2 regions of the Halobacillus sp. HZG1 genome follow, and region 2 is predicted to be linked to the other one. Evidence: predicted binding sites of a transcription regulator. Region 2 holds the regulator's gene; the other holds the start of a gene.

Region 1 (12,055 bases), on a different contig from region 2:
AAGAACTTTTTTCAGAGAGTGGAAAATTTCCGCACCCATACGTAGAGCTTCTTTGAATGTTGGCGCACCAACTGGCATAATCATGAATTCCTGAATATCTACGTTGTTATCTGCGTGCTCTCCACCGTTAAGGATGTTCATCATCGGTGTTGGAAGCGTAGCTGCTGTGAAACCACCAAGATATTTGTAAAGTGGAAGACCTACAACATCTGCAGCAGCGTGTGCTACAGCCATGGATACGCCAAGAATAGCGTTTGCACCTAGGTTTCCTTTGTTTTCTGTACCATCAAGTTCTCTCATCATTTGGTCGATGATTACTTGTTGCGTTACGTCCATACCCAGAAGGTTTGGAGCAATCTTTTCGTTTACGTTATCTACAGCGTTTTGTACGCCTTTGCCAAGGTAACGTTCTTTGTCACCATCACGAAGTTCTACGGCTTCGTATTCACCAGTAGAAGCACCACTTGGAACAAGAGCTGTACCGAAAGCTCCGGATTCTGTATAAACTTCTACTTCAACAGTTGGGTTACCACGAGAGTCAAGGACTTCACGTGCATATACGTCAGTAATGTAAGGCATGAATATCTCTCCCTTATTTTTTAATTAGTGATTTACCTGTCATTTCTTCAGGTTGTTCAACGTTCAAGAGTTCTAATAATGTTGGTGATAGATCACCAAGAATTCCACCATCACGGAGTTCCGCCCCATCTTTTGTCACGATGACAGGTACAGGGTTTGTCGTATGAGCTGTCATAGCGTCTCCATCCAAGGTCGTCACCTCATCAGAGTTCCCATGGTCAGCTGTAATGATGGCATGTCCACCTTTTTCGTGGATCTTATCTACAATTTTACCTAGGCATTCATCTACGGCTTCAATCGCTTTAATCGTCGGCTCAAGCATTCCTGAGTGTCCAACCATATCAGGATTGGCGAAGTTTAGAATGATAGCATTGTGTTTCTCGGAGTCAATCGCCTTAAGAAGAGCATCTGTAACTTCATACGCACTCATCTCTGGCTTCTGATCATATGTCGCAACTTTAGGAGAATCGATGAGGATGCGCTCTTCCCCTTCGAATTCTTTCTCACGACCACCACTCATGAAGAAGGTCACGTGTGGATACTTCTCCGTTTCGGCGATGCGCAGCTGCTTCATATCATTGTCAGCAAGGACTTCTCCAACGGTATTTTTCAAGTCGTTCGGAGGGAAAGCAATCTTGCTTCGCACCTGATCGCTGTATTGCGTCATCCCTACAAAGTGTAGATTCTTCGGTGCGTTCTCTCCGCGCTCATAACCATCAAAGTCATCGTTTGCGAATGTACGGGAGAGTTGGATCGCACGGTCCGGACGGAAATTGAAGAAAATGATGCTATCTTCATCTTCCACTGATCCAATCGGGTTGTTGTCCTCATCTGTTAAAACGACAGGCTCAACAAACTCATCGTACACTTCCTGCTCATAAGAATCGTCGATGGCTTTAATTGGATCCTTGTACGTCGGGCCCTCACCATAAGCGATGGCATCATAAGCTTTCTTCACACGTTCCCAGCGATTGTCACGATCCATCGCATAGTAACGTCCGGAAAGAGTAGCGATTTGCCCTATGCCGACTTCTTCAATCGCTTCCTGAGTCTGTTTGATATAGGTCTTAGCTGATTGCTGACCAACATCACGTCCATCCAGGAAAGCGTGAATGAGAACTTTTTCGATTCCTTCTTCTTTCGCCAGCTTCAAGGTAGCGATCATATGGTCGATATGACTATGAATCCCGCCATCAGATAACAGGCCGAAAATGTGAAGAGCTTTATCTTTAGTCTTCGCCTCACGAACTGCGTTTAGCAGCACTTCATTCTCAAAGAAGTCCCCTTCACGAATGGAAAGGTTAATTCTCGTCAGACTTTGGTAAACGACACGGCCTGCGCCGATGTTCAAGTGCCCAACTTCTGAGTTCCCCATTTGACCTTCCGGCAGTCCGACAGCTTCCCCGCATGCCATTAATTGAGAATGCGGAAATTGGTTCCAGTAACGATCAAAGTTCGGCGTGTTCGCTTGTTTGACAGCATTACCTTTCTCTTCATCACGAAGAGCGTAGCCGTCAAGGATGATTAAGGCAGCCAGGTTTTTATTACTCATTCTTACCTGCCTCCACTAGTTTTAGGAAAGAATCAGCTTCAAGGCTGGCTCCTCCTACTAGAGCACCATCAATGTCGGACTGGGATAGGAGTTCATCAACGTTTGCAGGCTTCACGCTGCCTCCGTATTGAATGCGGACAGCTTCTGCTGCATCTGCACTTACGTATTCACTGACAACTTTACGGATGTGAGTACAAACTTCATTGGCTTGTTCAGATGTCGCTGTACGACCTGTGCCAATCGCCCAGATCGGCTCATAAGCAATGATTGTCTCTGCACATTGATCATTTGTCAGACCGTCCAATGCTTTTTTCACTTGTGTCTCTACAACGTTCATCGTTTCGTTCGCTTCCCGTTGTTCTAGAGATTCCCCTACACAAATGATCGGTGTCAAGCCATGGTTAAATGCAGCATGAACTTTCTTGTTCACCTCTTCATCGGTTTCCTTGAAAATTTCACGACGTTCGGAGTGACCAAGTACGACGTAAGATACGCCAAGCTCTTTCAGCATGACCGGGCTTACTTCACCTGTAAACGCACCATTTTCTTCAAAGTGCATGTTTTGAGCACCGATTTTAAGACTTGTACCTTCTGTTTCCTCTACGAGTTTTTGTAGAAAAGGAAATGGAGCACAAACAACCGATTCTACCTGCTCAGAGGAAGGAACTTCGTTCTTAGCTGTTTGAATAAAATCTTCCGCTTCACGGTGGTTTTTATTCATTTTCCAGTTACCAGCGATTACTTTTTTACGCATATGGTTTCACCTCTCCTTTTTATTTATCGTTCAACAAGGATACGCCTGGAAGATCTTTACCTTCCATGAATTCCAAGGAAGCACCGCCACCAGTGGAAACGTGGTCCATATCATTGGCATATCCGAATTTTTCAACGGCTGCTGCAGAGTCTCCTCCACCGATGACCGTGTAACCCTTTGTTTCAGAAAGAGCATTCGCTACGGCTTTTGTACCGTTAGCAAAAGATTCGATTTCAAAGACGCCCATTGGTCCGTTCCAGATGACCAATTTAGAATCTTTAATCACTTCTGCATATTTTTCTCTCGTCTTCGGACCGATATCCAGCGCTTCCCAGTCAGCTGGGATGCTATCGATTCCTACTTCTTCTTTGTTAGCAGAATCAGAGAAATCATCAGCAACGACGACATCATCTGGCATAAGGAAGTTTACGCCTTTCTCTTCTGCTTTTTTCATATATTCTTTAGCTAGATCAATTTTATCTTCTTCCAGCAGCGATTTACCGATCTCATGACCTTGGGCTTTTACGAATGTGTAAGCAAGACCTCCACCGATAATCAAGTTATCGACTTTATCGATCAAGTTGTCGATGACACCGATCTTATCTTTCACTTTCGCACCACCAATGATGGCTGTGAATGGACGCTCTGGATTAGACAGGGCTTTACCTAGAACATTGATTTCTTTTTCCATCAGGAAACCAGCAACAGCAGGAATATACTCTGCAATACCTGCTGTGGAAGCATGCGCACGGTGGGCAGCACCGAAAGCATCGTTTACGTAGAGGTCAGCCATGTCTGCAAATGCTTTGGCTAGTTCCGCATCATTCTTTTCTTCACCAGGATGGAAGCGCACGTTTTCGATTAGAAGAACATCGCCGTTTTCCATTTCAGAGATGGCTTTGTTCACTTCAGCTCCGTGTACTTCATCCGTTTTTGTAACCGTTTGTCCAAGAACATCACTTAGACGGTTGGCTACAGGATCAAGACGAAGATCTTCGACAACTTCCCCTTTAGGACGTCCAAGGTGACTGGCAAGAATGACTTTCGCACCGTTTCCAGTCAGGTGCTTGATTGTTGGGAGGGCAGCTTTGATTCGAGTGTCGTCTGTGACCTCTCCCTCACTCATCGGTACGTTGAAGTCAACACGGCAGAAAACGGTTTTCCCGTTCACTTCAACATCGCGGATTGTTTTCTTATTCATAGAATGACAACCTCCTTGGTTTGTGGTCAGGTTCATCGCCTGCCCTTATGTACGTTTCCACAGAATCATGTTGCAGAAACGCCGATAAGCAGGATGCGAAAAAACATGGATAAAGGAGGAGGACCTGAGACCTCCTCCTTTCCAGCTTTTTCATAGTATTTTCTAAAACGGCTCAGATATTACAAGCCTTGGTTCTTAAGGTATACAGCCAAGTCTACACAACGGTTGGAGTAACCAGTTTCGTTGTCATACCAAGAAACGATTTTAACCATGTTGTTTTCAAGGATAAGTGTAGAAAGACCATCAATGATAGAAGAGTGAGTGTTGCCATTGTAGTCTGTAGAAACAAGTGGCTCGTCACTGTATCCAAGGATTCCTTTAAGGTTTCCTTCAGCTTCTGCGCGAAGTGCTTCGTTCACTTCTTCTGCAGTTACGTCTTTATCAAGCTCAGCAACCAAGTCTACGATGGATACGTTAGACGTTGGTACACGCATAGCCATACCGCTAAGCTTACCATCAAGGTGTGGAAGTACTTTTGCAACAGCTTGTGCCGCACCAGTTGTTGTTGGGATGATGTTTTCAGCAGCTGCACGAGCACGACGGTAATCTTTGTGTGGAAGATCAAGGATCTGCTGGTCGTTCGTGTAAGAGTGAACAGTTGTCATCATACCGCGCTTAAGACCGAATTTCTCGTCAAGAACTTTTGCGTATGGAGCAAGGCAGTTCGTTGTGCAAGACGCGTTTGAGATAACGTGGTGAGAATCTTTGTCATACTGATCTTCGTTTACACCCATAACGACTGTAAGGTCTTCTTGTTTCGCTGGAGCAGAGATGACTACTTTCTTAGCACCTGCATCCAAGTGTTTCTTAGCATCGTCACGCTGAGTGAAGCGACCTGTAGATTCGATCACGATATCTACGCCAAGATCTCCCCAACCAAGTTGAGCTGGATCTTTTTCAGAAAGTACTTTAACTTCTTTACCGCCGACAATCAGGTTGTCACCGTTTGTTGTCACTTCTTGATCAAGCTTGCCATGTACTGTATCGTATTGAAGCAAGTGTGCCAGCATGTTTGCATCTGTCAAATCGTTAACCGCTACTACCTCAACTTCATTGTTGTTCAAAGCAGCACGGAAAACATTACGTCCAATACGTCCAAATCCGTTAATACCAATTCTTACTGTCATGCAAAATTCCTCCTTAGGATGATTGAAATCATATTTATTTAAAGGGATAAACCCCTTATTAACTCTTGGGCTGCACCTTCATCAGTGATCAGGACATTACTCTGGCCCGGTTGGAAATAAGATGAGATGGCTTGCGCTTTCGAGCGACCTCCAGCAACAGCAATGACATGTTTCGCACGCTTAAGATCTTCTAACTGCAGACCTACCGTACGAACTTTGTGAACGATCTCACCCTCAACATTGAAATAATAACCAAAAGCCTCGCCTACAGCGTTGTGCTTTTTGATTAATTCCAACTGTTCAGGAGAAGTCTTTCTTCGTTCTGCCATCGTGAGTGCATCCCCGACACCGTGAATAACGATTTCAGCGTTACGGATGATATCCAACACTTCTTTAATTGAAGGTTCTTCTTTTATCGTCTGATACGATTCCTCACTGAGAGGATCGGGTACATATAAAAGACGATAGTCACCCCTGGCTTTTTTCGCCATTTCCGCGCAGATCGTGTTGGCCTGGTTTTCAACTCTTTCACCTAAACCTCCACGTGCAGGCACGTATAAGCATTGATCAGCTCCAGACAGCGGCGTCATCACTTGTGCGACGGATGCCATCGTTGTTCCACCGGTAATGGCAATCACCTGATCCGGCGACATATGTTCTTTCAAATATTGGACACATGCTTTTCCCATCTCTTGTTTTACCCAATTAAGCTCATCACTATCACCCGGAACAACAACGACATAGTCTAAATTTAATTTATCCTTTAATTGTTGTTCTAAAACCTTTATCCCAGAGACCTCTTTAATAAATTCGGCTAACTGCTCAAGAATGTTCTGTCCCTCATAACTTAAATGCATACCTCGTGAGGTAATCTCTACAGCTCCTTGTTTATTCAGAAAATCCACTTCACTTCGAACCGTGCGTTCAGCCAGCTCAACACTTTCAGCTAACGCTCTTCGGCCCACAGGCTGCATGATCTGGATATAATACAACAGCTGATAACGGCGCTGTATAACGTCCAGGACATCCGGGAATAATTTTTTTTGTAAGTCGATGAACGCTCTCATGGAAAAAGCTCCTTCTTTGAAATGGTACCAACCGGGATGTATTACGTCCCAGCTAGTCATATTATGTCCCGCTCGGAGCAAAAAAATATCTTATTTCAGTTTTATATTAACAGTGGGGTAGTCCTCGTGCAAGTGAAAACCTAGACGTTTTTCATTGTAAACGCTTCATTAGTTCGAAGTAATCAATATTCCGATAATCCAGCTCTTCCTCACCAATTTTCAATACCGGCACCTCAAGCATATACTTATCCAGCAGGACAGGGTCAGTACCAATATCCACCAATACCACTGCGACGTCAAAGAGAGACAAAAGATCCTTAACTTCCTCACATAACCCGCAGTTTTCTTTAACGTATAAAATAACTTCAGACATATACAGGCCTCCCTGAACTTCCTCTTCATCATAACAAAGGAAATCTGCCCCATCCATCCCTCACTATTGCTTATTCACAAAAAAGGACACGCTGTTAGGAAGCGTGTCCTTTTTTATCATAAAAACCATTATCGATTTTCAACTTCCGTTTATCCAAGAAATGTGCTAACTCTTCGCCTACATAACTTTCGGGTGTCCGTTTCAATAACTTATAGTTGAAGGATAACTTTTGCTGTTCCTGCATGTCGAACACGTGAATCCGCCTGTCTTCAGAAACCTCTTCAGTCGACAACATTTTGTAACGGATTAGGTTTGTCATAAATACCCCTCTTCTAAATAAAGCGAAAAGTCTGACTTTATTTCTTCAATAGTAACATAGAAAAAGCCCGAAATAAACTACATTGCGATAATATACCCAAATAAACGTTCGTATAATTTCTGTGAGATTTCTGTTCAAATAATATTTAAATAACATTAATGTAACTGTTAGTGATTCGACAACATCACTATACTAATATAATGAATTTCTTGTAAAAAAAGGACCTTCCTTTCATCTGAGGAAGGTCCATCTAGTTTAGCGCGCCCGAGAGGATTCGAACCCCCGACTGACGTAGAACCGGAATCTACCGCTCTATCCAACTGAGCTACGGGCGCAAAAGCGACATGCATTTAATATTATAAGTAGAATCAACAAAAAACGCAACCCATTTTTTGATCTTCAAGAAAAGCTTCCTATTTTGGAAGGCTTAGTTACCTGACATTTGCGTGAACGGTTCAAGGCGTCCACGGGAAGCGCAAGGTAGATGTGCCCCCCAGAACGTTAGCCCGAGGAGACTCACCACTCGCCTCGGAAAGCGAACCTTTTCCCGCAGTCCCTGAAATCCTACAAACATCTCGAAATAGAGTTTTCCACAGTCCTGTCATATCGCTAAAATGTAGGTATGGACGTTTATATAGGTAAATTTAGGGTATGATGGTAGAAGGAATTGGAACACATCACATAGAACGAATAATAATAACCGTTTTTCATACTTAAAAGGCGCAGCAACCCTTGCTGAAATAAAGAATAAAAGGTCGATTGTTTTTGTTTGACCTTTATTGACCTTATAGGTATGATGAATGTATTCCATCATTATTAATTTGATGTTAAGGAGGAATTTCAAATGAATTTAGTCCCTACAGTTATTGAACAAACAAACCGCGGAGAACGTGCTTATGATATTTACTCCCGCTTACTTAAAGACCGCATCATCATGCTGGGAAGCCCGATTGATGATAACATCTCAAACTCTGTTGTTGCACAGCTGCTTTTCCTTGCTGCTGACGACCCAGACAAAGATATTTCCCTATACATCAACTCCCCTGGTGGATCGATCACAGCAGGTATGGCAATTTATGACACGATGCAGTTCATCAAACCGAACGTATCTACAATCTGCACAGGTATGGCCGCGTCAATGGGTGCATTCTTGCTGAACGCCGGTGAGCCTGGCAAACGTTATGCACTACCTAACAGTGAAGTCATGATTCACCAACCACTTGGAGGAACACAAGGTCAGGCTTCTGACATCGAAATCCACGCTAAGCGTATTATCAAAATGCGTGAGAAGCTGAATAAGATTCTTGCTGAGCGTACGGGACAACCGATGGAAGTCATCGAACGCGACACAGATCGTGATAACTTCATGTCTGCCCATGAAGCTGTAGACTATGGCTTGATTGACAAAGTCATGGAGAAAAACGAACAATAATAAAACACAAAATCCGCTGTGGAATCCACAGCGGATTTTTTTGTTCTGTATGAGAACGTTCCCTCACTGGAGAACGTTCATTTTTTCACATAAATACAGATTACTCATTCTTTACGAAGTCTGTCAGCACCTGCATCGCTTCTTCCTCATCAGAACCATCTGCAATCAATTTGATTTCTTCATCAGTTCCGACAGCAAGACTCATTAACCCCATTATACTTTTGGCATTCACCCGTTTTTCACCTTTTTCAATAAAAACGTCTGCGGTAAATTTGTTCGCTTCTTGTACGAATTGTGCCGCCGGCCTTGCCTGTAAACCTGTCTCTAACTCAATTACGATCGTCCTTTCAATCACCTGTCATTCTCCTCTCATTCTATATTTCAATTTCTTTGTAAGCGGATTCAATACTTAGAAAAAAGAACGCTCTCTTTTCGAAAGCGTTTATAATTGTATTTCATTATAGCATGAATTTGTTAAGGAAACATTAATTTCTTGTGTTTTCTGTCACTTCGCCTTTTCTAACTTTTTCGGCGAACTCATCGATTTTACGCAGCCGGTGATTGATGCCGGATTTACTTATCGACCCGCCGGAAACATACTCACCAAGCTCTTTCAAGGAAACTTCCTGGTGCTGCAATCTTAAGGATGCAATCTCCTGCAATTTATCTGGCAGCGCTTCTAAACCTACTGTCCGTTTAATGAATTTTATGTTCTCCACTTGGCGGAAAGCGGCCCCGATCGTTTTATTCAAATTCGCCGTCTCACAGTTGACGAGACGATTGACAGAGTTCCTCATATCCCGGACGATCCTTACATCCTCAAACTTGAAAAGCGCCTGGTGTGCTCCAATATTGCTAATGAGCTCCGTAATTTTATCCGCTTCTTTCAAATAAGTGATGAATCCTTTTTTACGGCTGAGTGTCCTTGCGTGCAACCCGAAACTATTCATAAGCTTACACAACGCCTCGTTGTGTTCCTCATCCGAAGAGTAAACCTCAAGATGATAGGAAGAGGTTTCCGGGTTATTGACGGAACCGCCTGCAAGAAATGCCCCTCGTAAATAAGCCCTTTTACAACACGTATCGTTCAAATACTTTTGAGGGATATCTGGATTAATGGATAGAGGACCTTTCAGAATTTCAAGATCTTCAAGAACGACTTTCGCTTTCTCCGTCATCCTCACAATATAAACATTGTTCTTTTTTAACCTCATTTTTTTCCGGACAAGGAGTTCTACCGGGTAGGGATAAAGCTTTTTGATTAACGTGTAGATCCTTCTGGCAATCGCTGCATTCTCTGTTTGTACATCCAGAATATATTCACGATTGGAAAGGGAAAAGGTTCCGTTCATGCGCACAAGGGCAGCCAGTTCTGATTCCATGCAGCAGGTATCTGCTTCTACGTTCGTTAATTCTTTTTTGATCTCTGATGCAAATGACATGATGTACACCCCCTTCTACCTACCAAGCAACACCTAAAGCATAGAGTGCAGTAACTTTGCTAATTTATCTGTGTCGTGACGTAACATAGGCTTGCTATGGTCGATGATATCTTCTTCTATGACTTTCAATCCCATGGATTTAATTCTTTCAATATCGTAAACGACGGGTTCTGCATTTTCTTCTGCATACGCAGCCCTTACCCCTTGATCAATGGGTTGATTATGCACAATCACTGACTGTAACACACCTTCTCCAATATGATCAAATAGGGCCTGGATATGATCAGCAGCCGTGTAACCGGAAGTCTCCCCCTCCTGTGTCATCACGTTGCATATATAAGTGACCGTCGCTTTTGTTTCTTTCAATGCCTGCCCGATTTCCGGAATGATGATATTCGGCAATATACTGGTGTACAGACTTCCGGGAGAAATCACTATTAAATCTGCAGACTTAATGGCCTCTACGGCTTCTGGCAAAGGCTGAATCGGCGTAGGACTTACATACACCCTTTTTATTTTCTTGTTCTGTTTTGGAATACTTGACTCACCGGTTACGACAGTTCCATCATCCATCTCCGCATGGAGGTTCATGGAATGATTGGCAATCGGATAAATATGACCACGCACATTCAGGACTCTGGAGATTTCCTTAATCCCTTTATAAAAGTCCCCCGTCATGGATGCCATCGCAGCCAGCAGAAGATTCCCCATAGAATGACCGGACAGGCCATTCCCCGCTGCAAACCGGTGTTGAAAAAGCTCCAGGAGCATAGGTTCAGCATCGGATAGGGCAGCAACGACATTCCGGATATCCCCCGGGGCGGGAATGGCCATCTCGTCCCGCAGGCGGCCGGAACTTCCACCGTCATCAGCAACCGTGACAATGGCTGAGAGGTCAATCGGTAAATTTTTTAATCCGCGCAACAGCACAGGCATTCCGGTCCCGCCACCTACAACGACGACACGCGGCTTGGTCTTATGATCCATCCGTTACAAACCCTTTCTTTTATCAATGTCTCTATGCGTGACATGGGTCACGAAGTCTGTAGAGAAGTATTCCGATAGATGCTCAGCAAGAGCTACAGAGCGGTGTTGACCGCCTGTACAACCGATAGCAATGACAAGCTGACTTTTTCCTTCTCGTTTATATTGAGGAAGCATGAAATGCAGCAGGTCTTTCAGTTTTTCAAGGAACTTCTGTGTATCTGTCCATTTAAAAACATAGGAGGAGACTTCTGTATTCAACCCTGTCAACGGCCGCATATGTTCAACATAATGCGGGTTCGGCAGGAAGCGCACATCAAACATTAAGTCTGCATCAATCGGAACGCCATACTTGAAACCGAAGGATACCATCTGAATGGAGAACACCTGTTGTTCCTGTTGGCGGTACTTTTCAATGATCCGCTCTCTCAGTTCTTTCGGTTTCAACGATGTCGTATCAATAATCGTCTGCGAACGGCCTCTCAGCTCATCCAGCATTTTTCTCTCTCTACGAATACCTTCAAGGGGCAACCCTTCTTTTGCAAGTGGGTGAGATCTTCGTGTTTCTTTATAACGGGAAACAAGCGCCTGATCTTCTGAATCAAGGAATAGAATGTGTTCCTGCAGCCATTCTTCTTTTCCAAGACGGTCAAGAGAATCAAAAAGCGCATCAAAGAATTCCCGCCCACGCAAATCCATCACTAGAGCTACATTTTGGATATTGTTGCTGGAATCTTTCATCAGTTCAAGAAATTTCGGAAGCAGGGCCGGTGGTAAGTTATCGACACAAAAAAAACCGAGATCTTCAAAACTCTGAACAGCTACGGTTTTTCCTGCCCCTGACATTCCTGTGATGATTACTAACTGAGTATCGTTGGCATTTACTGGCATCTTTCATCGCTCCCCATTAGTCAGGTCGTGACGGATCCAAATCTTCATCGATCAAGCGGAAGTCCGTCGTATATACAAATGTTCCATATACTTGCTCTTCACTGCTTAAGATGTGCTTGAAAATTCTCCGATCTCCCTCTGCCATCGGCTTTTGAAGAACTTCACTAACCGGAACCCACTCCAGTTCACCCTCTTCACTTTCATCAAGCAGATCTCCAGAATAGCTCGTACTGTAAAATGTAAACATCATCCACTCCTGAGCAGTTTTCTCCTC
Region 2 (12,055 bases):
GTGGTGACACGTGGAGCTGACGGATACTAATGGATCGATGACTTATCTATCTGATTATAATCATTCGTAAAGAACGTTGCTTTTCAAACAAGATGTTTCCTTATCCAGTTTTGAGGGTTCACCTCAAACTTTATATTGATGTGGTGGTGAAGGCGAAGAGGTCACACCTGTTCCCATGCCGAACACAGCAGTTAAGCTCTTCAGCGCCGATGGTAGTCGGGTTTACCCCCGTGAGAGTAGGACGCCGCCACATCACTTGAAAAACCAGAAGATCATTCTTCTGGTTTTTTTCTATATCAACTTCATTAAACATAGACATAAAAGAAAGGAGGGATCGTTTGAACTGGTCATATTTCTTTCATGACGACATTCTTTTATTTGTTTTCCGGTTATTTTTTGCACTCCTTCTTTCAGGGTTGATTGGCTTCGAGAGGGAAGTCAAGAATCATTCGGCTGGCTTCCGCACCCATATTCTTGTCGGGGTGGGGGCTTGTATGATGATGCTCCTTTCCTTGTATGGTTTTGAAACGTTTATTGATCAATATGAACATGTCCGTTTCGATCCAGCCCGCATCCCTTCCTATGTCATTAGCGGCATTGGATTTTTAGGGGCCGGCACTATAATTGTCAACGGGATGACTATTAGAGGGTTAACTACAGCAGCTTCCATATGGACGGTAGCCGGTATTGGCCTCGTTGTTGGTGCAGGGATGTATGACGTGGCGACGGTCACAACAATCTTTGTGCTTATGAGCTTAGTTTTTCTAAATAAGGTTGAAAAAGAAAAGTTCAATGGGAATCGAAAAAATATTTTTCAAGTGACCATAAGTAAGGATGCTCCGGTTAATAAAGTGTTGACCGTATTTGAACAAATGAAGTTGGATGTCCGGAAAATAGATATTGTTGCGTTGGATCAAACTCAAAAAAAGGTCGTCGTTGAATTGAATAAAGGACAAAGGTATGATCGATCCCTTCTTTTAGAGCGTCTGTCTTTGATGGATGGTGTAGAAGAATGTGGACATCGGTACTAAAGAGTTGCACAGTTGATTCTGTGCAGCTTTTTTTGTTTTATTTCATGATGAAAAGGGGAAACATAGAAGATGTAATTCTTCTAAACAAACAAGTTGCATGACAAACAAAAATGAGTATAATAAAATTAAAGTCAAAGATAGTCAAAGTCAAAAAAGGGGGAGGGAGCATGCGGAATATCTCTGATGTTATTGAAGAATATCTCAAAGAGATCTTAGATGAAAATCGACACCAGGCGATTGAAATCAAGCGTAGTGAACTTGCCGAGAAATTTGATTGTGTACCTTCACAGATCAATTATGTGATTAAGACACGTTTTACTGTGGAAAAAGGGTATATAGTGGAAAGTAAAAGGGGAGGCGGCGGGTATATCCGTATCAGCCGAATCCAGTACCGAAAAGGATCAGAAATGATTGAAGAGGTGATGGATCTCATCAACCCCCATGTTTCCCAAACGAAAGCCATTGATGTTCTTGAAAGGCTGGTAGATTATGAGATCATCACTGAACGGGAAAGCAAACTGATGGCAAGTGTTATCGATCGCGACGTTCTTGCATTTTCTTTACCACTTCGCGATGAAGTTCGTGCCCGAATCATGACAGCGATGCTATTCACCCTTAAATATAAATGTTGAGTGAGAAGGGAGAGATTCAGATGGAGTGTCAGAAATGTCATCAGCGTCCTGCTACCGTCCATTTGACGCAGGTGATTAATGGTCAAAAATCAGAAGTCCATGTATGTGAAAAATGTGCGAAGGAAAATGGGTACATGAATTACGGGGAAGAGAACTTCACCTTGAATGATCTCCTTTCAGGTCTGTTCCATTCCGAGGGACCTTCTCCTTTAAAAGGACAGAGCGCTCACTCATATACTCAAAAACCGATGCTGAAATGTCCCAATTGCGGGCTGAGCTACGAGGAGTTTGCAAGGATAGGGAAGTTTGGCTGTGCAGAATGCTATAAAACATTCGATGAACGACTGAATCCCATTCTGCGCCGTGTTCACAGCGGGAACACAAGACATGATGGAAAGATCCCGAAAAGGGAAGGTGGAAACTTACATCTTAAAAAAGAGATGGAAGAATATAAAACTAATCTTCGACAATTAATTGAGCAGGAAGAATTCGAAGAGGCAGCGAAAGTTAGAGATAAGATCAGATCTTTAGAAAGTCAACTGCATCATAGGGAGGATGGTGATGAGTAATGTCTTTACAGCAATTCATGAATGAAGCTATTAGTCCGTGGATGAAGCAAGAGGGTCCGGACAGCGATATTGTACTCAGCAGCCGTATACGACTTGCTCGTAATTTCTCACAACATCCTTTTCCTATCATTGCTTCAGAGGAGACATTGAATAAAGTGTTGGAATTCTTCCAGCAAGAGTTCCAAAAGAAGTCTTTCAGAGATTATAAAGACTTTGAGCTGGTCCAGATGAAAGATTTACAGCCTATTGAAAAGAGAGTGTTGGTAGAAAAACATTTGATCAGTCCACATTTAGCTGAAAAAGCGGATAAGTCGGCGTCTCTCATCTCACAAAATGAACAAGTATCAATTATGATTAATGAAGAGGATCATATTCGCATACAGTTATATTTCCCCGGCTTTCAGTTGGATCAGGCACTGGAACAAGCCAGTCAACTGGATGATTGGCTCGAAGAAAAAGTGGATTATGCTTTTGATGAGAAACGGGGATATTTAACCGCTTGTCCGACTAATGTGGGTACGGGAATGAGAGCTTCTGTCATGATGCATTTGCCTGCCTTATCCATGACGAACCAAATAAACCGTATGACGCCGGCCATTAACCAACTGGGTCTTGTGGTGAGGGGGATTTACGGGGAGGGCAGCGAGGCTCTTGGAAATATTTATCAGATATCCAATCAGATTACCCTTGGTAAATCAGAAGAGGATATTGTTGAAGACCTTCACAGTGTCGTCAAACAGCTGATTGAACAAGAGAGAAAAGCAAGAGAAGCCTTGATGGCTCGCTCGAGTATTCAATTGGAGGACCGTATCTTTCGCTCCTATGGTGTATTGACCAATAGTCGAATCATAGAATCTAAGGAGGCGGCAAAATGCCTTTCTGACTTGAGACTTGGCATCGATCTAGGATTCATCGATCATATTCCGCGAACGATTTTAAATGAATTGATGGTTCTTACACAGCCCGGATTCTTGCAACAATACGCGAAAACTCCTTTATCCCCTGATGAAAGGGATGTAAGAAGAGCATCATTAATTCGCGAACGACTTCAATTAGAAAATGAAGAATAATGTTAGGAGGGAATGTCCATGATGTTTGGGCGATTTACAGAAAGAGCACAAAAAGTATTAGCGCTGGCACAGGAAGAAGCTGTTCGTTTAGGTCATAATAACATTGGTACGGAGCATATCCTTTTAGGCTTAGTTAGTGAAGGAGAAGGCATAGCTGCCAAAGCTCTGACTGCATTAGGACTTGAGTCTTCAAAAATCCAGCAGGAAGTAGAGAAATTAATCGGTAAGGGAGAGAAAGTTTCCCAAACGATTCATTATACGCCTCGTGCGAAGAAAGTCATTGAGCTTTCTATGGATGAAGCTCGTAAACTGGGACACTCATACGTAGGAACTGAACATATCCTTCTTGGATTGATCCGTGAAGGAGAAGGCGTGGCCGCCCGTGTCCTGAATAACCTGGGTGTAAGCTTGAACAAGGCTCGTCAGCAGGTATTACAATTGCTTGGGAACAATGAGTCCACAGGTGGTCAAAACCGTCGTGGTGGCGGATCAGGTGCTCAGGCAGCGAATGCTAATACTCCGACGCTTGATTCACTGGCTCGTGACCTTACAGCGATTGCGAAAGAGGGAAACATTGACCCTGTCATCGGGCGAAGCAAAGAAATTGAGCGTGTCATTCAAGTATTGAGCCGTCGTACGAAGAATAACCCGGTTCTTGTCGGTGAGCCTGGTGTTGGTAAAACAGCCATCGCTGAAGGTCTGGCACAGCAGATTATGAATAATGAAGTACCGGAGATACTTCGCGATAAACGAGTGATGACCCTTGATATGGGTACCGTCGTTGCCGGGACCAAGTATCGTGGTGAATTTGAAGACCGCCTGAAAAAAGTGATGGAAGAGATTCGTCAGGCAGGGAACATCATCCTGTTCATCGACGAACTGCACACGTTAATTGGTGCTGGTGGGGCAGAAGGTGCGATTGATGCATCCAATATCCTTAAGCCGTCTCTTGCTCGTGGTGAATTGCAATGTATCGGTGCTACGACACTCGATGAGTACCGCAAATACATTGAGAAGGATGCTGCTCTTGAGCGTAGGTTCCAGCCTATCCAAGTAGATGAACCGAACCTCGATGAATCCATCCAAATTCTCCAAGGTCTTCGCGACCGTTATGAAGCACACCACCGTGTAACGATTACGGATGACTCAATCGAGTCCGCGGTCCGTTTCTCTGATCGTTACATCACAGACCGCTTCTTGCCGGATAAAGCGATTGACTTGATTGATGAAGCTGCATCCAAAGTTCGTCTGCGCTCCTACACAGCTCCACCGAACTTGAAAGAGTTAGAACAGAAGCTTGAAGAAGTGCGGAAAGAGAAGGATGCTGCTGTACAGAGTCAGGAATTTGAGAAAGCTGCCTCTTTAAGAGACAGTGAACAGCGCTTGAGAGATGAGTTGGAACAAACGAAAGATGAGTGGAAAGAAAAACAAGGGCAGGAAGATTCCGAAGTTACAGTAGAGGACATTGCTTCTGTCGTATCTACATGGACGGGAGTGCCTGTCTCCAAGATGACGAAAGATGAGAGCGAACGCCTTCTCCATCTTGAAGATACTCTTCACAACCGTGTGATCGGCCAGGAAGAAGCGGTCAAAGCGATTTCTAAAGCGATCCGCCGTGCCCGTGCCGGACTTAAAGATCCGAAACGTCCAATCGGTTCATTTATTTTCCTTGGACCAACAGGTGTCGGTAAAACAGAACTCGCTCGCGCTTTAGCAGAGAGCATGTTCGGAGAAGAAGATGCGATGATCCGAATCGACATGTCCGAGTATATGGAAAAACACAGTACGTCCCGCCTTGTCGGTTCACCTCCAGGTTATGTCGGCTATGATGAAGGCGGCCAATTAACAGAGAAAGTACGCAATAAGCCTTACTCTGTGGTCCTGCTTGACGAAATTGAAAAAGCGCATCCGGAAGTATTCAACATTTTGCTTCAGGTTCTTGAGGATGGTCGTCTAACCGATTCCAAAGGACGCGTCGTAGATTTCCGTAACACCGTGCTGATCATGACATCCAACGTCGGTGCTCAAGAATTGAAACAGAACAAATATGTTGGCTTCTCCATGGGTGATACCGATCAGGATTATAAAGATATGAAATCTAAAGTGACAGATGCTTTGAAGAAAGCGTTCCGTCCTGAGTTTTTGAACCGTATCGATGAAACGATTGTTTTCCACTCCCTGGAGAGAAAACACATGAAAGATATTGTGACATTGATGGTCGAAGAACTGCGTAAACGTCTGAAAGAACAAGAGATTGACTTCGTCTTATCGGATGCCGCTATTCAGCATATTGCAGAATCAGGGTTCGATCCGGAATACGGAGCACGTCCATTGCGCCGTTCTATACAAAAGAATGTGGAAGACCTGCTTTCAGAAGAACTCTTGAAAGAAAACATCGCCAAAGGGCAAAGTGTGAAAATTGAGCTTGATGATGATAAGAACTTTGTGGTTCATACCCAGCAAGAGTCTACGAATTAAAATAGTTGTATAGAAGCAGGAAGACTCAGATCACACAGATGGTGGAAATGACGAGGATGAAGGGCTGCTCCCCTTCTTCTACTTCATAGAAATTCATCATATAGTGAACAGAGCCTAAGAAAAATCGGAAGGGTTTGCCTTCCGATTTTTTTCTTCTTCCGCTATGATTTTACTAGAATGATTTAATACAATTGATAAGATCGTGAAACTGATTCACAATCTTTTACGTATAGAATAATAAGAATAAGGAGCGAGATAATCTTGGCAAAAAGGAAAACGAAGTTTGTTTGCCAGGAATGTGGGTATGAGACACCTAAATGGATGGGAAAATGTCCGGGGTGTAATCAATGGAACACGCTGGTTGAAGAAATGACAGCTGCTCCGGCGAATTCCAGACATGTGTTTCAGACAAGCTCCACTTCCGCAACAACGAAACCTGAAAAAATCACACAAATAAAGTCGCAAAAAGAACCACGTATGCCGACAGATATGCCTGAGTTTAACCGGGTGTTAGGTGGAGGAATCGTGGCGGGGTCTCTAGTTTTGATTGGCGGGGATCCGGGAATCGGTAAATCCACTCTTTTGCTTCAGGTCTCTGCACAGATCGCGAAAAAAGACTTTCCTGTCCTCTACATATCCGGGGAGGAGTCATCGCGACAAACGAAGCTTCGGGCCGAGCGTTTGGATATTACATCCGATGAACTCTATGTTTTACCGGAAACAAACTTACAGGATGTCATCAACCAAATTGAAAACATTGAACCAAAATTTGTGGTCATAGATTCAATCCAGACCATTTTCAAAGAAGATGTGACCTCTGCTCCGGGGAGCGTTTCCCAAGTTCGTGAATGTACAAGTCACTTGATGAGAATCGCTAAAAGCAAAGGTATCCCTATTTTCATCGTGGGGCATGTTACTAAAGAAGGTTCCATTGCCGGCCCACGTCTGCTTGAACATATGGTGGATGCCGTCCTTTATTTCGAAGGAGAGCAGCATCACACATTCAGAATTCTAAGAAGTGTGAAGAACCGTTTTGGAAGTACTCATGAAATGGGAATCTTTGAAATGAAGGAGAAAGGCCTGGAAGAGGTTCTGAACCCTTCAGAAATTTTCCTGGAAGAACGTTCGCAAGGGGCTGCGGGTTCAATCGTGGTGGCTTCCATGGAAGGGACAAGACCGGTACTTGTAGAAATACAGGCCTTGATCTCACCTACGGCATACGGAAACCCGAGACGGATGGCTACAGGTCTTGATAACAGCCGTGTACCGCTTTTAATGGCTGTTTTGGAAAAGAGAGCAGGGCTCCTGCTTCAGAACCAGGATGCTTACGTAAAAGTCGCTGGTGGCGTGAAATTGGATGAGCCGGCGATTGATTTAGCCGTTGCGATCAGCATTGCCTCAAGTTTCCGGAATCAGTCTCCGAATGGAGATGATGTGGTCGTTGGGGAAGTTGGCTTGACGGGTGAGATACGAAGAGTTGCAAGAATTGAGCAAAGGGTCCAGGAAGCGGCGAAATTAGGCTTCAACAGGGTCATCATTCCCAAGAAGAACATGGATGGCTGGACGCCTCCTTCTCAAATCGAAGTGATCGGTGTCAGTACCGTTCAGGAGGCGATGAAGGTAACACTGGGGGATTCATAAATGGAATGGCATGAAATCAACGAAAATGGAATCGGAGAAATTCTCCAGCTGGTGGCCCCTGGCACACCACTGAGAGATGGGATTGATAACGTCCTTCGTGCAAAAACAGGTGGGTTGATTGTGCTTGGATACGGAGATCATATGCGGGATCTCGTGGATGGCGGTTTCCATATCCAGTCTGATTTCACGCCCGCCCACCTTTACGAATTGGCGAAAATGGATGGGGCATTAATTTTAAATGACGAAGGAACGCGCATTCTTTATGCCAATGCACAATTGATGCCGGACCCGGATATCCTGTCCACGGAAACGGGGATGAGGCACCGGACGGCAGAGCGGGTGGCTAAACAAACAGGGGCTCTCGTCATAGCGATATCTCAACGACGGAACGTAATCACGTTGTATAAAGGTTCTCTCCGTTACTCGCTCAAGGATATTGGTGTGATTTTGACGAAGGCCAACCAGGCGATTCAGACGTTGGAAAAGTATAAAAATGTGCTGGATCAAAGTGTGACGAATCTTGGGGCCATGGAGTTTGAAAACATGGTTTCCTTTTCGGAAGTCGTGCAGGTCGTCCACCGTATTGAAATGGTGCTCCGGACGAAGACCGAGATCTTGAACTATGTGAATGAGCTCGGTACGGAAGGACGTTTGATTCAGCTGCAATTGACGGAATTAGTTTCGAATATTGAAGATGAAGCAACTTTGCTTTTACGTGATTATAGTAAGCGGCCGGATTATGAACCTTATTATATTCTGAGAAAAATGCAGGAAATCACCAATACGGAACTTCTCTCGGATGAGCAGGTATTGAAACTTATGGGGTATTCACCGAATACGAAATTGTCGGACCCTATCGTTCCCAGAGGGTACCGGATTTTAAGTCGTATCCCAAGACTTCCAGTTCTCATTATTGAACACTTGGTAGAAAGGTTTGGGACGTTGGAAGAGCTGATCCAGGCTTCTCCTAAAGAACTTGTTGAAGTCGATGGTGTAGGAGAGATTCGTGCGATGAAAATCAGAGATGGCCTTGATCGCATACAAGAACAGTTGTTCGTAGATCGCCATATATAAGAATATTGACTTATTTGTGAACAATATGGTATGATTATCTGTTTGCTCATTGACTTAATTTGGAAGTTGTGCTAAGTTAAAAACCATCATTCCTTTTTTATATGGTTAATGGTTGTTAGGTTTGGTCATACTGTGTTTGAGGAGGTGAATACAAGTGCTTAAACGTATCGTACAGTTGTTTATTGTCATAACCGGCGGAACCATCGGTTACCTCTATTTTCCAGAGTTGTTCACAACCATGGGACTGACATGGCAGAATTGGATTCAATCTGTCTTAGGGGCCGTACTAGGAGCACTTATATTATTTTTATTTACTTTTTGGATTGTGGATTATATTGTCGATTTTTTAAGGTGGATCGAGGACACTCTCGTCCGGGCCCCAGTAGCAGATTTGTTGTTTGGAAGTCTCGGTTTGATAGTCGGGCTGATTATCGCCTACTTGATCAACATCCCTGTGCAAGATATCCAAATTCAAGTAGTTAATCAGGTTGTACCGATCTTTTTAACATTCTTACTAGGTTACTTTGGGTTTCAGGTCGGTTTTAAACGGAAAGATGAATTCCTGAACTTGGTTTCAAGGAAAGAGAAGAAGCCAGAAGAAGAACTTCAGGAGGATTCTACCTTGGATCCTGCTTTGATTCCAAAACGAAAGATCTTGGATACAAGTGTCATCATTGATGGCCGTATTGCGGATATTTGCGATACACATTTTCTTGAAGGAACAATTGTGATTCCACAATTCGTATTGGAAGAATTGCAGCACATCGCTGATTCATCCGATGGTCTGAAAAGAAATCGTGGACGTCGTGGGTTGGATGTCCTGAACCGTCTTCAAAAAGATCTTCCTGTGAATGTTGAGATTTACGAAGGGGATTTCGAAGACATTCAGGAAGTAGACAGTAAGCTTGTGAAGCTTGCGAAAGTGATGGACGGGATTGTCGTAACGAATGATTTCAACTTGAATAAAGTTTGTGAGTTTCAAAATGTTCAAGTCTTGAACATTAATGATCTTGCGAATGCTGTGAAACCGGTCGTTCTTCCTGGGGAAGAGATGACAATTCAAGTCATCAAAGACGGGAAAGAGCAGAATCAAGGGGTCGCCTACTTGGATGACGGCACAATGATCGTTGTCGAAGAAGGGAAAGACTTTATCGGGAAGACAATTGAAGTGGTAGTGACCAGCGTGTTGCAGACATCAGCCGGTCGTATGATTTTCGCAAAGCCGAAATCACTTGAAAAAGCCTTGTAAAAACGGTATAAACAAATAGAGAATGACAAAAGTGATAACATGCGTGTTATCGCTTTTGTTATTTTATGAACGTCTAAACAAACGTAGGATGGATACGCATGAAAAAATATACAGCCATTATACTCGCGGCAGGGCAGGGTAAGCGGATGCTCGCCGGCCACAACAAACAGTTTTTGAGAATCGGTGACCAACCGTTAATCTGTCATACCCTTTCCGTCTTTGATAAGGATGATTGGTGTGAAGAGTTGATCTTAGTGACTAACGAACGCGAACGGTCTCAGATGGAAGAGCTTCTACAAGAATATCCGCTCCGTCAGCCGGTGCACCTCGTCAATGGAGGAGCAGAAAGGCAGGATAGTGTATTTGCAGGGTTGCAGGCCGTTCGAAACAGAGGGATTCCTGTGTTTATTCATGACGGGGCCCGTCCGTTTGTCCCTCAGGAGCTCTTACACGAACTGTCGGTGACGACATACGAAAAAGAGGCTGCTCTTCTTGCCGTACCGGTGACGGATACGATCAAGCAGAAGTCAGATCATGGGTTGGACACATTGGATAGAAGTACGTTATGGGCGGCCCAGACTCCTCAAGCCTTCTCTTATCATTTGATTTATGAAGCGCATGAACGAGCGAGGAAAAGCAGATACTACGGCACAGACGACGCTTCTCTCGTGGAGAGGTTGGATAAAGAAGTGTCCATCGTGAAGGGAAGCTATGACAATATCAAGCTTACGACTCCAGAAGACTTACATAAAGCCCAAGCTTACTTGAATAATCAGAGAAATGGAAAGGTGGAGGATGGACCTATGTTTCGTGTCGGCCAAGGATTTGATGTACACCAATTGACGGAAGGACGTCCTTGTATCATCGGAGGAATCGAAATCCCACATGAAAAGGGGCTGCTCGGTCATTCAGACGCAGATGTCCTGCTTCACACGATTGCGGATGCGTGTCTTGGAGCAATTGGTGAAGGGGATATCGGCAAACATTTTCCAGACACGGATCCTGCATTCAAAGATGCAGACTCAGGGAAACTGCTTCAGCACGTGTGGGATATCGTGACAGAGCGTGGGTATGAACTGGGGAACATGGATTGTACGGTAATCGCCCAGGCTCCTAAAATGGCGCCCTACATTGATCAAATCCGTGAGAGCATCGCCTCTCTCCTTAGGGTGGAACCTGGACGGATTAACGTGAAAGCAACAACTACAGAAAAACTCGGCTTTACAGGCCGGAAGGAAGGAATTGCCGCACAAGCGGTCGTCCTTTTGCAAAATAATCAGCATACCTAAACAAAAAGTGATAAAATAAGTCAAGGATATAGACCGGAACAGGAAAGGAGAACAATTATGTCTAACGAAGTAAGGGTGCGTTATGCACCAAGTCCGACAGGGCACCTTCACATTGGTAATGCGAGGACAGCTCTATTCAACTACCTTTATGCGAAAAACGCAGGTGGAAAGGTCGTCATTCGTATTGAGGATACGGATGAAAAGCGTAACGTCGAGGGCGGAGAAAAGAGCCAGCTCGACTACTTGAAATGGTTGGGTATTGAATGGGACGAGAGTTCAGAAAAAGGGGGCGAATATGGTCCCTACCGTCAGATGGAACGTCTGGATATTTACAAGAAATATGTCGATGAACTAATGGAACGCGGTCTTGCTTACAAATGCTATATGACATCAGAAGAGCTTGAAGCAGAACGTGAAGCGCAAATGGCACGTGGCGAAGCGCCGAAATACTCTGGTGCGCATCGCGACCTTACAGAAGAGCAAATCGCAGCATTTGAAGCGGAAGGCCGTAAGCCTAGTATTCGTATCCGCGTCCCTGAAAACCATACGTACACGTTCAACGATATCGTCCGTGGGGACATTACTTTTGAGTCCAGCGATTTTGGTGATTGGGTCATCGTTAAGCAGAACGGAACTCCAACGTATAATTTTGCTGTTGCGATTGATGATTACTTAATGAAAATCACACACGTCCTTCGCGGGGAAGAGCATATTTCCAATACACCTAAGCAAATGATGGTGTATGAAGCGTTCGACTGGGAAGCTCCAAAGTTCGGTCATATGACATTGATCCTCAATGAAGAGCGTAAGAAACTGAGTAAGCGTGACCAGCACATCCTTCAGTTTATTGAACAATATAAGAATCTAGGATACCTTCCGGAAGCTCTCTTCAACTTCATCACTCTACTAGGGTGGTCGCCAGTCGGGGAAGAAGAAATATTCACACAGGATCAGCTTGTGGAGATCTTTGATGCAGATCGACTATCCACTTCACCAGCGGTCTTTGACCCGGCGAAGCTGAA

The links. Region 2 encodes CtsR, which represses protease genes until heat stress. Its sites were predicted from a motif close to ATGGTCAATAAAGGTCAAACA; they were not measured.
Region 1: clpP (ATP-dependent Clp endopeptidase proteolytic subunit ClpP) is a predicted target of CtsR. The motif match lies at 7,799-7,819, and genes of this name have one in related genera.

The regions. Positions count from the first base shown of each region.
Region 1 covers NZ_JAYLVQ010000038.1:46,674-58,728, reverse strand. Annotated here, with positions in the region: gene eno (phosphopyruvate hydratase) at 1-579, opposite strand, end outside; gene gpmI (2,3-bisphosphoglycerate-independent phosphoglycerate mutase) at 593-2,131, opposite strand; gene tpiA (triose-phosphate isomerase) at 2,124-2,885, opposite strand; gene VKA52_RS05790 (phosphoglycerate kinase) at 2,905-4,086, opposite strand; gene gap (type I glyceraldehyde-3-phosphate dehydrogenase) at 4,266-5,273, opposite strand; gene VKA52_RS05780 (sugar-binding transcriptional regulator) at 5,312-6,340, opposite strand; gene VKA52_RS05775 (glutaredoxin family protein) at 6,492-6,713, opposite strand; gene VKA52_RS05770 (hypothetical protein) at 6,808-7,032, opposite strand; tRNA gene VKA52_RS05765 (tRNA-Arg) at 7,292-7,367, opposite strand; gene clpP (ATP-dependent Clp endopeptidase proteolytic subunit ClpP) at 7,877-8,464, shown strand; gene VKA52_RS05755 (HPr family phosphocarrier protein) at 8,565-8,819, opposite strand; gene whiA (DNA-binding protein WhiA) at 8,950-9,906, opposite strand; gene VKA52_RS05745 (gluconeogenesis factor YvcK family protein) at 9,940-10,893, opposite strand; gene rapZ (RNase adapter RapZ) at 10,897-11,781, opposite strand; gene VKA52_RS05735 (8-oxo-dGTP diphosphatase) at 11,798-12,055, opposite strand, start outside.
Region 2 covers NZ_JAYLVQ010000060.1:85-12,139, forward strand. Annotated here, with positions in the region: partial or broken rRNA gene VKA52_RS08850 (23S ribosomal RNA) at 1-50, shown strand, start outside; rRNA gene rrf (5S ribosomal RNA) at 140-253, shown strand; gene VKA52_RS08860 (MgtC/SapB family protein) at 339-1,031, shown strand; gene VKA52_RS08865 (CtsR family transcriptional regulator) at 1,199-1,663, shown strand; gene VKA52_RS08870 (UvrB/UvrC motif-containing protein) at 1,684-2,232, shown strand; gene VKA52_RS08875 (protein arginine kinase) at 2,232-3,302, shown strand; gene clpC (ATP-dependent protease ATP-binding subunit ClpC) at 3,321-5,780, shown strand; gene radA (DNA repair protein RadA) at 6,042-7,421, shown strand; gene disA (DNA integrity scanning diadenylate cyclase DisA) at 7,422-8,495, shown strand; gene VKA52_RS08895 (PIN/TRAM domain-containing protein) at 8,650-9,744, shown strand; gene VKA52_RS08900 (bifunctional 2-C-methyl-D-erythritol 4-phosphate cytidylyltransferase/2-C-methyl-D-erythritol 2,4-cyclodiphosphate synthase) at 9,843-11,033, shown strand; gene gltX (glutamate--tRNA ligase) at 11,091-12,055, shown strand, end outside.